2 linked regions of the Colwellia sp. M166 genome follow. Each later gene encodes a partner of the first gene's protein in a complex. Links are inferred from orthologs where the notes say so. Each region holds a gene or a part of one and is shown in the gene's direction. Other genes may lie near its edges. The genes, in order: prc and nlpI.

The links.
Region 2: the proteins of prc (region 1) and nlpI are in contact, whole or in part, in a solved structure (PDB 5WQL), measured with the Escherichia coli proteins. The link is inferred for Colwellia sp. M166 from one-to-one orthologs.

What each region holds. Positions count from the first base shown.
Region 1 is NZ_CP040755.1:750,801-762,268, reverse strand. Bases 5,036-7,946 are described here. They hold prc (carboxy terminal-processing peptidase), read left to right. Parts: upstream 5,036-5,428; coding sequence 5,429-7,465; downstream 7,466-7,946. Other genes in these bases: nhaC (Na+/H+ antiporter NhaC), read left to right, coding at 7,756-7,946; proQ (RNA chaperone ProQ), read left to right, coding at 5,036-5,413. Outside these bases: Fe/S-dependent 2-methylisocitrate dehydratase AcnD, read left to right, coding at 1-1,828; 2-methylaconitate cis-trans isomerase PrpF, read left to right, coding at 2,031-3,224; FGD67_RS03420 (GAF domain-containing protein), read left to right, coding at 3,889-4,365; FGD67_RS03415 (hypothetical protein), read left to right, coding at 4,365-4,652; more of proQ, read left to right, coding at 4,673-5,035; more of nhaC, read left to right, coding at 7,947-9,213; pepN (aminopeptidase N), read left to right, coding at 9,340-11,468. UniProt on the Escherichia coli protein: Involved in the cleavage of a C-terminal peptide of 11 residues from the precursor form of penicillin-binding protein 3 (PBP3). May be involved in protection of the bacterium from thermal and osmotic stresses.
Region 2 is NZ_CP040755.1:185,890-190,659, forward strand. What follows is about bases 1-2,742. They hold nlpI (lipoprotein NlpI), read left to right. Parts: upstream 1-783; coding sequence 784-1,701; downstream 1,702-2,742. Other genes in these bases: pnp (polyribonucleotide nucleotidyltransferase), read left to right, coding at 1-649; FGD67_RS00930 (hypothetical protein), read left to right, coding at 1,716-2,742. In the rest of the region: more of FGD67_RS00930, read left to right, coding at 2,743-3,152; FGD67_RS00935 (hypothetical protein), read right to left, coding at 3,209-3,430; FGD67_RS00940 (SufS family cysteine desulfurase), read left to right, coding at 3,594-4,770. UniProt on the Escherichia coli protein: May be involved in cell division. May play a role in bacterial septation or regulation of cell wall degradation during cell division. Negatively controls the production of extracellular DNA (eDNA).

The sequences.
Region 1 (11,468 bases):
CACTGAATTTTTGCGCAATGAGAAAGTGGTTTCGAGTTACTTAGAGTTTTTTGGTGAAGGCACTGAAAGTTTAACCATTGGTGACCGAGCAACTATCTCAAACATGACGCCAGAATATGGTGCATCGGCAGGTATGTTCTATATCGACCAACAAACTATTGATTACTTGAAAATGACTGGTCGTGAACCAGAGCAAGTGGCCTTGGTTGAAACTTATGCTAAACACACCGGTTTATGGGCAGATGATTTAGTTGAAGCGCAGTACAAGCGTGTACTTGAATTTGATTTATCTACCGTTGAGCGTAACTTAGCCGGGCCATCTAATCCGCATCGTCGTTTAGCGACTGCTGAGCTGGCATCAAAAAATATTGCTAAAGATTTAACGGCTTGTAAAGCACAAGAAGCGAACGGTGAAATGCCAGATGGTGCGGTTATTATTGCGGCTATCACGTCATGTACCAATACCTCTAATCCACGCAATGTTGTTGCGGCAGGGCTTATTGCCAAACGTGCAAATGAATTAGGTTTAGTACGTAAACCTTGGGTTAAATCATCATTTGCACCGGGCTCAAAAGTCGCCAAGCTTTATTTAGAAGAAGCAGGGCTATTATCTGAAATGGAAAAATTAGGTTTTGGTATTGTTGGTTATGCCTGTACAACTTGTAATGGTATGTCCGGTGCGTTAGATGCTAAAATTCAACAAGAAATTATTGACCGTGATTTATACACAACGGCAGTGTTATCAGGTAATCGTAACTTTGATGGTCGTATTCATCCACACGCTAAACAGGCATTTTTAGCTTCACCACCACTCGTGGTGGCCTATGCTATTGCTGGCACGATACGTTTTGATATTGAAAAAGACATCTTAGGACAAGATCAAAATGGTAATGACATTACTTTAAAAGATATTTGGCCGAGTGATGAAGAAATTGATGCCATTGTTGCGTCTTGTGTTAAGCCTGAGCAATTTAAACAAATTTATACGCCTATGTTTGATTTAGGTGCTTTTGAGCCAGCAGAAAGTCCGTTGTATGCTTGGGATGAAACTAGTACTTATATCCGTCGTCCGCCATATTGGGAAGGGGCCTTAGCTGGTGTTCGTACCATGAAAGGCATGCGTCCTCTAGCGGTATTGGGTGATAACATCACAACCGATCATTTATCACCATCGAATGCGATTCAGTTAAACAGTGCTGCTGGTGCATACTTGCATAAAATGGGCTTACCAGAAGCTGATTTTAACTCTTATGCAACGCACCGTGGTGATCATTTAACCGCGCAACGTGCTACGTTTGCTAACCCGAAATTATTCAATGAAATGTGTAAGGATGATAACGGCGATGTAAAACAAGGCTCGCTTGCTCGTATAGAGCCAGAGGGCATTGAGTCACGTATGTGGGAAGCTATTGAAACCTATATGGAGCGTAAACAGCCACTCATTATTATTGCTGGTGCTGATTATGGACAGGGGTCTTCACGTGACTGGGCTGCTAAAGGTGTTCGTTTAGCGGGTGTCGAAGTGATTGTTTCTGAAGGATTTGAACGTATCCATCGTACAAACTTAGTGGGCATGGGCGTTTTACCGTTAGAGTTTATTAAAGGTGAAACCCGTCATACTTATAGCATTGATGGCACTGAAACATATGATGTAGAAGGTACGACCGCACCGGGCGCAGCAATGACAGTTGTGATGACGCGTAAAAATGGTGACGTTGTCAATATTGCTGTTAAATGTCGTTTAGATACTGCTGAAGAAGTGTCTGTCTACGCCGCGGGCGGGGTATTGCAAAAGTTTGCTAACGATTTCTTAGAGTCAAATTCATAATTGATTTTTAGCTTTTTGCCAAGGTTGGAAGTGCTGACTTAGATGCTAATCTCAGTAACTAGACGCCACATTTTTGCCTTGTTAAACACTAAAGCTCTTCTGATGAAAATTAACTCAACCTATTTATAAGCAGCAATAAGTTAGCGCTTTTTGTTGCTTTTATTTTAGTAAAATATCAAACAACCAAATTCAGAGGTGTTATATGTCTCATGTTCCTCAAATACACTTACCGCAAGTGAAAATTCCAGCTACCTATATGCGTGGCGGTACATCCAAAGGCGTATTTTTTAATTTAACTGATCTGCCTGAACAGTGTCAGGTAGTCGGTGATGCGCGTGACAATATGCTACTGCGGGTTATTGGTAGCCCAGATCCATACGGTAAACAAACCGACGGTATGGGCGGAGCGACCTCAAGCACCAGCAAAACAGTGATCCTTGCTAAATCAGCACAAGTGGATCACGATGTTGATTACTTATTTGGTCAAGTGGCTATTGATAAAGCTTTTGTAGATTGGAGTGGTAATTGCGGTAACCTTACTGCTGCTGTTGGCTCTTTTGCTATCAGTTCAGGATTAGTTAGTGCTGACAGAATTCCAGAGAATGGTATTTGCCAAGTACGCATTTGGCAGAAAAATATCAGTAAAACCATTATTGCCCATGTACCTATCAGCCAAGGGCAAGTGCAAGAAACCGGTGACTTTGAGCTTGATGGAGTAACTTTTCCAGCTGCTGAAGTGCAAGTTGACTTTGTCGCACCAGTTGATCCAAGTGAAGCGATGTTTCCGACAGGAAATTTAATTGATGAGCTCATCGTACCAGAAGTAGGTACATTCAAAGTCACCATGATCACAGCAGGTATTCCTACTATTTTCTTAAATGCCAACGAGATAGGTTATACCGGTACTGAGTTGCAAGAAGCGGTTAACGGTGATGAACAAGCACTGGCGCGTTTTGAAAAGATTCGAGCTTATGGCGCTGTGAAAATGGGCTTGATTAATGATATTTCAGCAGCTGTATCACGTCAGCACACGCCTAAAGTTGCATTTGTTGCACCCGCACAGGCTTATACTTCTTCTAGCGGCAAAGATATTACCGCCAGTGATACTGATTTACAGGTACGAGCGCTCTCAATGGGGAAACTACACCATGCGATGATGGGCACAGCTGCAGTTGCTATCGGTACGGCGGCAGCAATCCCTGGCACCTTGGTTAATTTAGCTGCGGGCTCCGGTGAAAGAAGTACAGTAACTTTTGGTCACCCTTCAGGAACATTAAAGGTTGGTGCACAGGCCGAGTGTATTGATGATAACTGGACGGTAAAAAAGGTCAGTATGAGTCGAAGTGCCCGTGTGTTAATGGAAGGTTGGGTTCGTATACCGGTTGATGCCTTTTAATACCAAGTCTATTAAGTTTTTTCCCACTCAGCGCCTTACCAGCGTTTTGATAACAACGATCATTTTGTAAATATAGTTATTCTATATGAAGGAAATTAACGGCGGTTATCGAATCACTGGTAAGCTCTTGAAGGTTGATTTTAAAAGGCTTACAGGCCGTGTTATTGATTTCGATAATCAATGCCTTGTCTACATGGTTGTACTTAGGTTCAATCTGGAACTGTGAGCCTGTGCCGCTAAACCTTTTAAACTTCACTGAGAGGGAAGACACTTAGTAAAATTGGTATAAGTTCAACTCTGCTGATAAATAGCTGAAAATAAAGCGCTGTTAGAAATATTACTAACAGCGCTTTTTAGTTATGAAGTACGGTATTGATTAGCAAGTACCTTTGACAGTGGTAAGTGTGAAAATCCTAGTTTGGTAAAGCGCAGATATAGGAAATATAGTAATAAGGTATCTGGCTACTAGTCATTAAGGCAAGAAATTGAACCTGCCCTGTAATAAAGTATTTGGTCAATGAAAAGTGATAAATAGGTAACTAATGTTAACATTTATCATTAAAGCACAATAAATTGACATATAATTGCCAATTGCGGCTGATAGCACTTTAATTTAATCTGCTATCAGGGTATGTTATGCGTTTTATTGTAGGCATGTTTATTAATGACAAAAAATACCTTTTATCGAGACTTATATACTCAAGTTGAAGCATTGATCAATGAGGAAGCCGATGTTATTGCTAATATGGCAAACGTTAGTGCTTTGTTGTTTGAACAATTATCTGAGGTTAATTGGGTTGGGTTTTACCGTATGGTGAATGACCAACTTGTGCTTGGTCCCTTTCAAGGTAAAGTTGCTTGTATTCGCATTCCTTTAGGTCGTGGTGTTTGTGGTACTGCTGCAATTGAAAATACCGTGCAGCGTGTTGCTGATGTTCATGAGTTTGACGGTCATATTGCCTGTGATGCTAGTACTAATTCTGAAATAGTATTACCTTTGACACTAAACGGTAAAGTTATAGCGGTGCTTGATATTGATAGCATGGCGTTTAATCGTTTTGATAGTGATGATCAAACAGGACTCGAAAAAATAATTAGTTTATTTGAAAATGTCATGATCAAGCATGGCGTGGTAAACTAATGAAAGAGTTTATCGTAATTCATGATTATCTAGTCTCTGAAGCTGTAGTAGGTGACTGGGATGGTCAAGAAGAAGAAGTTGCTGAGCGTATTAATGAAATTTATCATACCGTTTACGACTTAGCAGAAGAAGATATTGCACCAGAGGTATTAGAGCACTTGCTCTCTTTGGTGTGGGATACGTGGATAGGGCAAGAAGCCTTAACTGAAATTGAAAGTGAAGATATTTATGATTGGTGCCGACATTTGTTGGAAAATCGTGAACAATATCTTGCAGAGCAAAATTAGAATTTTTAAAAGTTGTATTTATGGAAAATAAAACAGAAAGTGAAGTAAAAGTGGTAGCAGAAACAACAACAGAAACAACAGTGGCAACAACGTCAAATGTTGAAGCTGAAGTTAAGCGTGTCAGCACCAAAGAAATTATTGCCTATTTGGCCGAAAAATTTCCTGCATGCTTTTCTATTGAAGGCCATGCGAAGCCACTAAAGATTGGTATTTTCCAAGATTTAGCTGAAAAATTAGCTGGTGATGAAACGGTAAGCAAAACTCGTTTGCGTCAAGCGCTTAGACATTACACTAGTAGTTGGCGCTATTTGAAAGCTATAAAAGTAGGTAGCTTTCGTATAGACATTGACGGTAATGATTCTGCAGAAATTGATCAAGAGCAAGCTGATTATGCTAATAAAACGTTAAAAGAAAGCCAAGAAAAATTTGGTAACAAAAACGTTAAAGACAAAGCAGCGAAAAAACCTTATAAAGGTAATGCTAACAAACCGGCTAAACCGGCGAATAAAGATGTTGCAGATAATACTCGTAAAGAAAAGTTCAATTCGGTTAAATCAAGCAAACGTGCACCTGCTAAAGTTGCCGTGAAACTTAAACCAGTTGAAACCAGTAACGTTGTTGTTGGCAAAAATATCAAAGTACAGTTAGGGCAATCGTCAATGGATGCTGTTATCACTGAAGTTTCTGGTAAAGATGTTAGCGTTCAGTTGAATTCAGGTATGGTTGTTAAAACACAAGTTAAAAATATTTTTACGGAATAAATTTGGAGTATGTGTATGCATAAATTTTGTCGTATAGCTGTTGCAGTAGCATTGTCAATTGCCAGTATCTCGGTATTAGCTCAAGAGATAGAGGCTGATAAAGATTTACCGATCTTAGCACCTGAAAGCCAACATGCTACTTCCACCAAACGGATTACGGCGCAGTTTACACGTGCACATTACAAAAAAATAAAAATAGACGATTCACTTTCTGAACAAATTTTTGATCGTTATATTAAGCAATTAGATTATGCTCGAAATGTTTTTCTTGCCTCTGATGTTGAGCGTTTTGCTCAATATCGTGATGAATTTGATACCGTTATTGCTCGTGGTAAACTCGATATCGCTTATCAAATCTATAACCTAAATTTGCAACGGCGATTAGAGCGTTATCAATATGCTTTAAGCCTATTAGAAAACGATCAGCCATTCGATTTTAAACTTGATGAATCTTATAACTTTGATCGTGAAGAAGCTCAAAGACCAACTTCTGTTACTGAGTTAAATGAATTATGGCGTAAAAAAGTTAAATATGATGCGCTTAATTTAACGCTGGCAGGTAAAGAGTGGGAAAAAATTCAAGAAATATTAACTAAACGCTATCGCTATGCAATTAAACGCTTAAAGCAAAGTGAAAGTGAAGATGTTTTTCAAATTGTCATGAATAGCTTTGCCCGTGTCGTTGAACCACACACTTCTTATTTATCGCCTCGTAATGCTGAACGTTTCCAAATGGAAATGAATTTATCACTGGAAGGTATTGGTGCAGTATTGCGTGCTGAGGAAGATTACACGGTTATACAAAGTGTGGTTTCTGGTGGCCCAGCAGATAAATCGAAAGAATTAAAACCTAAAGATCGTATTGTTGGTGTCTCACAAGATGATAAAGATTTTGTCGATGTTATTGGCTGGCGTTTAGATGATGTTGTTGAGCTTATTAAAGGCCCGAAAGGCAGTAAAGTTAGACTACAAATTTTAGGTGCAGAATCAGAAGATGACAGCAGCATTAAAGTGGTTTCTATTATTCGCGATACCATCAAGCTTGAGGACCGCGCAGCTAAATCAGAAGTTTATGATGAAAAAACAGGTGATGAAAACACTAAAAAACTCGGTGTCATCACTATTCCAAGTTTCTATAACCACCTTTCTCGTGATGTGAAACTTGAAATCGCAAAACTAAAAGAGCAAAACGTTGCGGGTATTATTGTTGATTTACGTGGCAATGGTGGCGGTTCTTTAACAGAAGCAACCTTGTTAACCGGTTTATTTATTGATAAAGGCCCCGTAGTACAAGTTCGTGATGGCGCTAATCGGGTACAAGTTAACAGTGATAAAGATGGCATTAGTTTTTATGATGGACCGTTAACTGTCATGGTTGACCGCTATAGTGCTTCAGCGTCAGAAATTTTTTCAGCGGCAATTCAAGACTACGGACGAGGCGTTATTGTTGGTGAACATACTTTTGGTAAGGGCACCGTGCAACAACACAGAGGTTTAGGTCGCGTTTATGATCTCTATGAAAAGCCGTTTGGTAGTATTCAATTTACTATCGCTAAATTTTATCGCATCAATGGTGGCAGTACCCAACATCGCGGTGTGTTACCTGATATCGAATTTCCTTCGGCGATAGACCCAGCTGATTGGGGCGAAAGTAAAGAAGAAAATGCTCTGCCTTGGGATCAAATCCCTAAAGCGCGATACAATAAACTTAACGATATTAGCCAAGACGTATCTTATTTAAGTTCATTACATAGTTCACGTATTCTAGAAAACAAAGAATTTAACTATTTGTTATCTGATATTGAAGAGTATAAAGCGGAAAAAGACGATAAAACTATTTCATTAAACTTAGCTCAACGTAAAGAAAAAAGAGAAAATCGTAAAGCTAAACAGCTAAAGCGTGCTAATGAACGTCTTGTCATGATGGGTAAAGAAAAAGTCACAGACTTGGATGACTTGCCAGAAGACTTGGAAGCACTCGATCCCTTTTTAGATGAAACCGCAAAAATTACCTTTGATTTAGTTTCGTTGGGTAGAGTCGCGAAAAAGTAAATATTTTTATGGTCGCATCATAACAGCCACCTCAGGGTGGCTTTTTCATGCCTAATTACCCTGATAATGTCACCGGTAACAATACCACCCCATTATATAGTGACTAGCAGACCACAGTTTAGATGAATTGCTATAATTGCATAGTTATTCTTGAAAACCGTATAAACAAAGGGGTTGTTAGCTTAACGTTGTCAAAAAAAACTTGCACAATCTGCTAACAGTCGGCATGTTAGCTATCACAAATAATTTAATCACTATAATAACTAAGATAATAAGGTGTAAATTTATCTATGTCTGATCCTCAATCTCTACGACAACCTACGATGTTGGACGCTATAATCCCGATTATTGTCCTTATTTGCTTATTAATTGCTGCTGTTACTTTTTTTGGTGATGGTTCATCGTCAGGACCTAATCAAATAGCTTTACTACTTGCTACCGGTGTTGCTGCGGTTATTGGGCTTAAAAATGGTCATACTTGGCACGCGATGGAAAAAGCCATTATCCATGGGATATCTATCTCGCTTGGTGCGGTACTAATTTTATTAGCCGTAGGCTCTTTAATAGGTACATGGTTGTTATCAGGTACTGTACCCACGATGGTTTATTACGGTCTAAAAATTATTGATCCCAGTTGGTTCTACGCCGCAACTTGTCTAGTTTGTGGTGTGGTTGCCATGAGTATTGGTAGTTCATGGACAACGGCAGCAACGGTCGGTGTTGCATTTATCGGTATTGCCGGTGGTTTTGAATTATCAACTTCTGTTACCGCTGGTGCTGTGATATCAGGGGCTTATTTTGGTGATAAACTATCACCACTGTCTGAAACAACAAATTTAGCCCCCGCAGTAGCAGGAAGTGAGTTATTTGAACATATTCGTTATATGCTCTGGACGACTATCCCTTCAATTACTATTGCACTGATCTTATTTCTTATTATTGGTTTTAATCATTCATCATCAGATATAGGTAACACTGACAGTATAGTGTCATTAACCAATACCTTAGAAAACACCTACAACATATCAGCCTTGAATTTAATCCCGTTATTTATTTTATTAGTATTGGCTTATAAAAAAATGCCGGCATTTCCAGCTGTTGCTATCGGTGCAATTATTGGTGCTATCTGGGCATTAATTTTTCAGCAAGAACTAATTTCAGCAATGGTTGCAGAAGGTGTAGAGTCGACAAGAGGCATTATCATGGTGGTATGGACTGCTTTCTTTGATGGTGTTGTCGTGGAAACCGGTAATATTGAAATTGATGAATTGCTAAGTCGCGGTGGTATGGCGGGTATGCTAAATACAATATGGCTAGTGGTTACAGCATTAAGTTTTGGCGCCATTTTAGAACATTTAGGCATGTTGAAAAAGTTTGTCGAATCAATTTTAGCTTCAGCGAAATCGACAGGCAGTTTAATTGCGAGTACCGTCGCTACGTGTATTGGTACTAACTTGATTACGGCTGATCAATACATGGCGATTGTGATGCCAGGAAGAATGTATAAAGAAGAGTATGAAAAAAGAGGTTTACATCCAGTCTTGTTGAGTCGAACACTGGAAGATTCAGGTACCATCACCTCACCATTAATACCGTGGAATACTTGCGGTGCCTTTATGTTTGGAGCACTAGCACTGACCTCTTATGATTATATATTTTATTGTTTCTTTAATTTGATTAACCCTATTTTAGCGATAGCTTATGGTTACTTAGGCTTTAAAATAAAAAAAATAGTGACAAACGACTAAATTATTTTCACAATTAATAAATATTCATAAAGCCTGTCTCGTACAGGCTTTTTTATTCCCTCTGAGAAACGTTATAATAAGCGCATAAGTGCCAACCAAAATAAAGTTTTTATATTAAGGATTTACATGAGTGATTTTACCCCACGTTATTTAGCTGATTACCGTGAAGCAAACTTTTCTATTGCTACTGTTGAGCTAACCTTTGCACTCGATGAATATAAAACTCGGGTGACTAACCGGATGAAATTAAGCCGAGTGGCAGACGATAACCAACCGTTAGTCTTGGATGGCGAACACTTAACTTTAGTGTCTGTTTTAATTGATGATCAAGCGCTAAATGCTGAGCAATATCAAGTTAGCGATAGCAGTTTAACTATTGCTATTGATCGTAAAGAGTTCACGCTTGAAATTATTACTGAGATCAATCCAGTTGAAAATACGGCACTTGAAGGTTTATTTAAGTCAGGTGATGCTTATTGCACCCAATGTGAAGCAGAGGGCTTTAGACGCATTAGTTATTATCTTGACCGACCCGATGTGATGGCAATATTCACCACTAAAATTATTGCCGATAAAGTACAGTTTCCCTACTTGTTATCAAATGGTAATAAAATCGCTGAAGGGGATTTAGCTGACGGTCAACATTTTGTGCAATGGCATGACCCTTTTCCTAAACCTTGCTATTTATTTGCTTTAGTAGCGGGTGATTTTGATGTTTTATCTGACCATTATCGTACGGGCTCTGGCCGTGATGTTGCGTTAGAAATATTTGTCGACAAAGGTAATATTCACAAAGCTCATCATGCGATGGCCTCGTTAAAGCATTCTATGGTCTGGGATGAAAAAACCTTTGGACTTGAATATGATCTTGATATTTATATGATAGTTGCGGTCGATTTTTTCAATATGGGCGCCATGGAAAACAAGGGCTTAAATGTTTTTAATAGCAAATTTGTCTTAGCTGATGAAAAGTGTGCCACCGATGTCGATTACTTTAATGTTGAAGCGGTTATTGCACATGAATATTTTCATAACTGGACCGGTAATCGCGTGACTTGCCGAGATTGGTTTCAATTAAGTTTAAAAGAAGGTTTAACGGTATTTCGCGATCAACAATTTAGTGCCGACATGCACTCAGCAGCTGTAACCCGTATTCAAAACGTGAGAGTGTTACGCTCGATGCAATTTGCTGAAGATGCTGGTCCAATGGCACATCCTATTCGTCCAGAAAAAGTCATTGAAATGAACAACTTTTATACTTTAACGGTTTATGAAAAGGGCGCTGAAGTTATTCGTATGATCCACACGATCTTGGGGGCTGAAAAATTTAGAAAGGGTATCGATTTATATTTTGCACGTTTTGATGGTATGGCTGTCACCTGTGATGATTTTATCAATGCTATGACGGATGCGTCAGCTACAGACTTAAGTCAGTTCAAGCGTTGGTACCAACAAGCAGGCACGCCACAATTACGCGTCAGTGAACACTTTGATGCTGTTAGTTGCGAATATCAATTAACCCTTGAGCAAAATAATGGTAATAATCCGGCGTTGCATATTCCCGTTGGTATAGAGTTAATTTCAGGGCTTGGACAATCTAATCAGTCGCAGTTATTGCAACTCACTGAGCAGAAGCAAACGTGGACTTTTCAAGATTATCATCAAAAACCCGTGTTAGCGTTATTAACTGGTTTCTCAGCGCCGGTAAGAACACAGTTTTTACAATCTGATCAAGAGTTACAATTGCTCATGACTTGCGCAACAGATGAGTTTTGTCGTTGGGATGCCGGACAAAAGTTATTAACTACTTATATAGTGCAAGCGATGCAACAACCGACATTAAATTTACCTGATAATTTATATCAAGCGTTTAAAGATTTATTAACGGCAGATATGTCAGCGGCATTTAAAGCCGAACAATTAACATTACCCAGTTTCAGTGAACTAGCCGATAATATTGAAGAGGTTGACCCTATTGCTTTGCTTAATGCTATTGATAGTGTGAAACAATGTATAGCCAAAGCGTTAGCACCATTATTTCTTCAGCAGTATCAGCAAAATATGGCAACTGTTTATGCCAATGATGGCAACGCTATCGGTAAACGTGCCTTAAAGAATGTTTGCCTATCTTATTTAGCAACCTTGAGTGAATACCAAAAGCTGTTGACTGAGCAATATCAACATGCAAATAATATGACTGATACCTTGGCAACGCTGAATTTTTCCGCAGGTCAACACCATGCCGCCTTCTCTAG
Region 2 (4,770 bases), 570 kb from region 1 along the record:
CTTTAAAGTAGCCGGTACTACCGGTGGTATTACTGCCCTGCAAATGGACATTAAGATTGAAGGTATTACGCAAGAAATCATGCAAATTGCTTTAAACCAAGCAAAAGCAGCGCGTACTCATATCTTAAGTGTTATGGATGAAGCGATTGGCGGACATCGTGATGATATCTCGCAATTTGCTCCACGTATTCATACCATGAAAGTTCCACAAGATAAAATCCGTGACATTATCGGTAAAGGTGGCGCAACAATTCGTCAGTTAACTGAAGAAACGGGCACTACCATTGAAATTGAAGATGACGGTACGGTTAAAATTGCAGCAACTGACGGCGAACAAGCTAAAGATGCCATTGCTCGTATTACTGCACTGACAGCAGAAATTGAAGTAGGTACTATATACACAGGTAAAGTGGTACGTATCGTAGACTTCGGTGCTTTTGTTAACGTCTTACCAGGTAAAGATGGTTTGGTACACATTTCTCAAATCTCTGAAGAACGTGTTAACGCTGTTAGCGATGTATTAACAGAAGGTCAAGACGTAACTGTTAAAGTACTTGAAGTTGACCGTCAAGGCCGTGTACGTTTAAGCATGAAAGAAGCTGCTGAAAAGCCGGCTACACCAGCGCCTGAAGCTGACAACGCAGAGTAATTTGCCTGCTGTAAATTAAGTTCATTAGCTGTATGACTAAAATATAGCTAATATCTTGTCGATAAAAAGGGAGCTTAATTGCTCCCTTTTTTATATACTCATGAGCATAAATACCCACTAGGATTCTGTTTTTCGTGCGCTTACTTCTTAAAAATAAATTTCCCCAGGCTATATTATCCAAAGTATTACTGGTTTCAGGCTTATTATTCGCCCAAGGTTGTACTACCACTAATGATCAACACTCAGTTATAGGTGAGCTGATCATTGCTGAACCCATTGCCATTAACGTTAAAGATGAAATAGCGCTAGAGCGCTTAACTCAAGTGCTACAGCGAGCTAAGATTAATGACGAGCAGCGGGCTGAGTTGTATTATCAACGTGGTATTAAATATGATAAATTCGGCTTGCGAGCATTGGCACATAATGACTTTAACCAAGCGATTAATTTAAAGCCCGATATGGTAGATGCTTATAACTTTTTAGGTATACACTTTATTCAGCTACAAGAATTTAATCAGTCATATGATGCCTTTGACTCAGTCATCGAATTGGACCCTAATTATCAATTTGCTTATTTTAATCGTGGTGTCGCTTTATATTATGGCGGTCGACCCAACTTAGCGGTAGATGACTTTAAAGCCTTTAAAGCATACCAAGTCAATGATCCTTACCGTGTGCTATGGCAATATTTAGCTAATGTCGAGTTAGATCAACAACAAGCTGAGCAAGATTTGATTGCTTCGGCAAAATTAATTGATGACAGCGTTTGGGCAAAAAATGTTATTAATCTCTACTTAGGTAAAATGAGTCAAGAGCTCTTTATTAAGCTTTTAACGGAAAATATTCATACCAACCAAGCGCTAACAGAGCGTTTGTGTGAAGCGTATTTTTATTTAGGCAAATATAGTCAAATGCAGGGAGATGTAAATGCGGCAATTAACTTTTTTAAACTTGCCATGAGCACTAATGTTTATGAATTTGTCGAGCATAGATACGCCAAACTTGAGCTTGATCTCATGCGTCAAAATTTACAACAAAACAGTACACCGTAAATACGTAGTAGTAGATGACTAGCGGTAAAAAAATCACTATCACATTGATAAGCTTAGCGATGTTTATATTGCTAAGCTTATTTTTTTTCATCGCTGAGTATCGTGATAAAATCAACCAAGCCACTATCACTCGCCAACAATTATCGTTACTCGAAACTTTTGATATTTTCACTAATACTGATGAACGATTAAGACAATTATTAAATAATAGCAATCGTCAGGCATGGTTACATTTAGCAAAGCTGCATGCCAATAATAGTGCCGATACTGCTTACCAGTTAGCAGAATATTTTCATCAGCATCAACAAATTCAGGCAGCACAACTTTGGTACCGGCTAGCGATACGCCAACACCACACCCCAGCAAGAATAGCACTTGCGAGTAGCTATTTTGCACAGCAGCAATACTCGGCTATAAAACCATTATTATTACCGATCATCGCTAATGCCGATGCACTAGCACTATTGTATGAGCTTGCCCTCTATCAAGGTGATGTGTCATTTATTGAAAATTATAAAAAACAGTTAGCACAAGGCAATAGTGCGGCACTCTATCTTGAATTAAAAAAATTCTCTGTATTTGACTCGAAGTCAGTACAATCGGTAAATACAGAAAATAGCGTATCAAAGTTATCATGTTTTATCGATGTGCAGTTTTTTGCCACGAACTTAACCGGCTTGAGACATGCGGAGCAGTTAATTAGTGTTTTTGAACAGCATCGTTTGGCTAAGTTTATTTGTTTGAAAGCACCTAAGTATATTGCCGTTGATACGGTCAAATGTTCGAATCTAGCACATGAAAAAATAGCCTGTAAGGCTACTGTTTGGATGAATCGAAAGGCTATCAACGCACGTTATCTTGCTTTGGTGGTGGCTGAAGGAGGAGCTAATGTTGATAACGGAATTTTGTATCTCGATCAAAATGATGATATTGACGTTTTAGTTCATGAACTAAGTCATTTAATCGGCTTTGTTGATGAGTACCCATTACCCGCTCAACATCAAAGGTGCCAACAACTTCAACAAAGCCCCTTTGCACATAATCTGGTTGTTTTACCGGAGTATTACCAAGGAGACCGTGCAAGCGTGAGAGCAAAAGTATTATCGCAAGTTCCCTGGCGTAGTTTAATTAAAGACACCACAGCGATATTATCTCGACATCAAAAGGGCTGGCAATTACTTACACCGACTAAATACCAAGATGAAGTGGGGCTATTTCCGGCAAAGTCTTGTGATAAACACAGTGAAATTCAAGCGTTTAAACCTTTGACCCAGCGTACAAAATTACAGTATTTTGAAATGATCTTTCCTGCAGCTTATATTGATATTTTTCGATTGGCTCCGAAGCGTTTTTTAATGCCAAGCTATCACTTTAATATCAGTCGAGATTTGGCCGTTCAGGGACATTATGGTCAGGCGAGGGAAGTGCTGCAATCAACGTTATTTGAGTAAACATTTAGCCAATTACATTTATTTGACATTAATTGACTAAACATTATTTGTTGGCGTTAATTAGTGTGTTCTTTTAGTGCCTTGACTGGCGTTATTTCCTTTAAATTTGATGCTGCATTTACGTATTTTTGTTGCTGTATGACGATGTTATTTCGAACTTTCGCTATTGGCCACATAGTGTTGTTATTAAATATCAATAGTTCTCGCTCTAATGACGCTTTATCATTTTTCGCTGAGTTAATTTTTGTTGTATTTACAAACCATGAAAATAGTTTCATACCACGGGCTCCTCAAATTACTTACATTAAGTTATAGCGTAAATTGTTTGTTTTTGCAGACTAAAGTTGAATATTTTTTGCTATATTTATTCATTCCCTGAGTCTAACAATGCTAAGTTACGATATAATTATGGCAACTTAATGAAAGCACTATTATATTTCTATGGAAAAATTTTCTTTTACCCATTTTCGCCGACAATTCCCTATTTTAGAAAACTTGGTTAATGAGCACTCGTTAGTTTATTTTGATAATGCGGCGACAACTCAAAAGCCAGTTTGTGTGATTGAGAGTCATAATAATTATTATCAACAAAGCAATGCTAATGTACACCGGGCTTCTCATGCCTTAAGTGCCAGAGCCACTGCTGCCTATGAAAGTGCGCGAAAAAAAGTCAAAAAACTGCTCAATGCCAATGCCGAAGAAGAAATCATTTGGACTAAAGGCAGTACTGAAAGTATTAATTTAGTTGCACAAAGCTGGGGACGCACATCATTGCAACCCGGTGATGAAATCGTCTTAAGTTATAGTGAGCATCACGCTAATATTGTGCCTTGGCAAATAGTAGCAGAGCAAACGGGAGCAAAAATAAAGGTGTTACCTTTAAACAAAGCAGGCCAAATAGCGATAGCTCAGCTAGAAGACTTTATTGGTGAACGTACGCGTATTGTTTGCGTAGGCCATATCTCTAATGTCATAGGTCGAATTAATCCGATAGAAAATATTATTCGAGTGGCTAAAAAGTATCAGGCTTTAACATTGATTGATGGCGCACAAGCCATCGCACATTTAAAAGTTGATGTAAGTGACTTAGATTGTGATTTTTATGTTTTTTCTGCTCATAAAATGTATGGACCAACCGGCATAGGTGTCTTGTATGGTAAGCAAGAGTTATTAGAGCAAATGCCGCCGTATCAAGCGGGTGGTGAAATGATCAAAACCGTGAGCTTTGAACAAACAACCTTTAACCAGTTACCGCATAAATTTGAGGCTGGCACACCTAATATTGCCGGTGTTATCGCATTGGGGGCGGCACTCGAGTTCCTTGAGCAACAAGATTATTCTGGCCTTGTTACTTATGAAACAGCGCTAAAAAAATATTGTTTTAGGCAGTTATCATCGATACCAGCCCTTGAATTTATTGTTGATGAAGAACCTGATATTCCTATATTTTCATTTACTCTGACAGGGCATCATAATCACGATATTGCTACGGCACTCGATAGTGTTGGTATTGCGGTACGTGCTGGGCACCATTGCACTATGCCATTAATGCATTATCTTAATATTACCGGTTGTATAAGATTGTCTTTATCAGCCTACAATAGCATGCAAGAGGTTG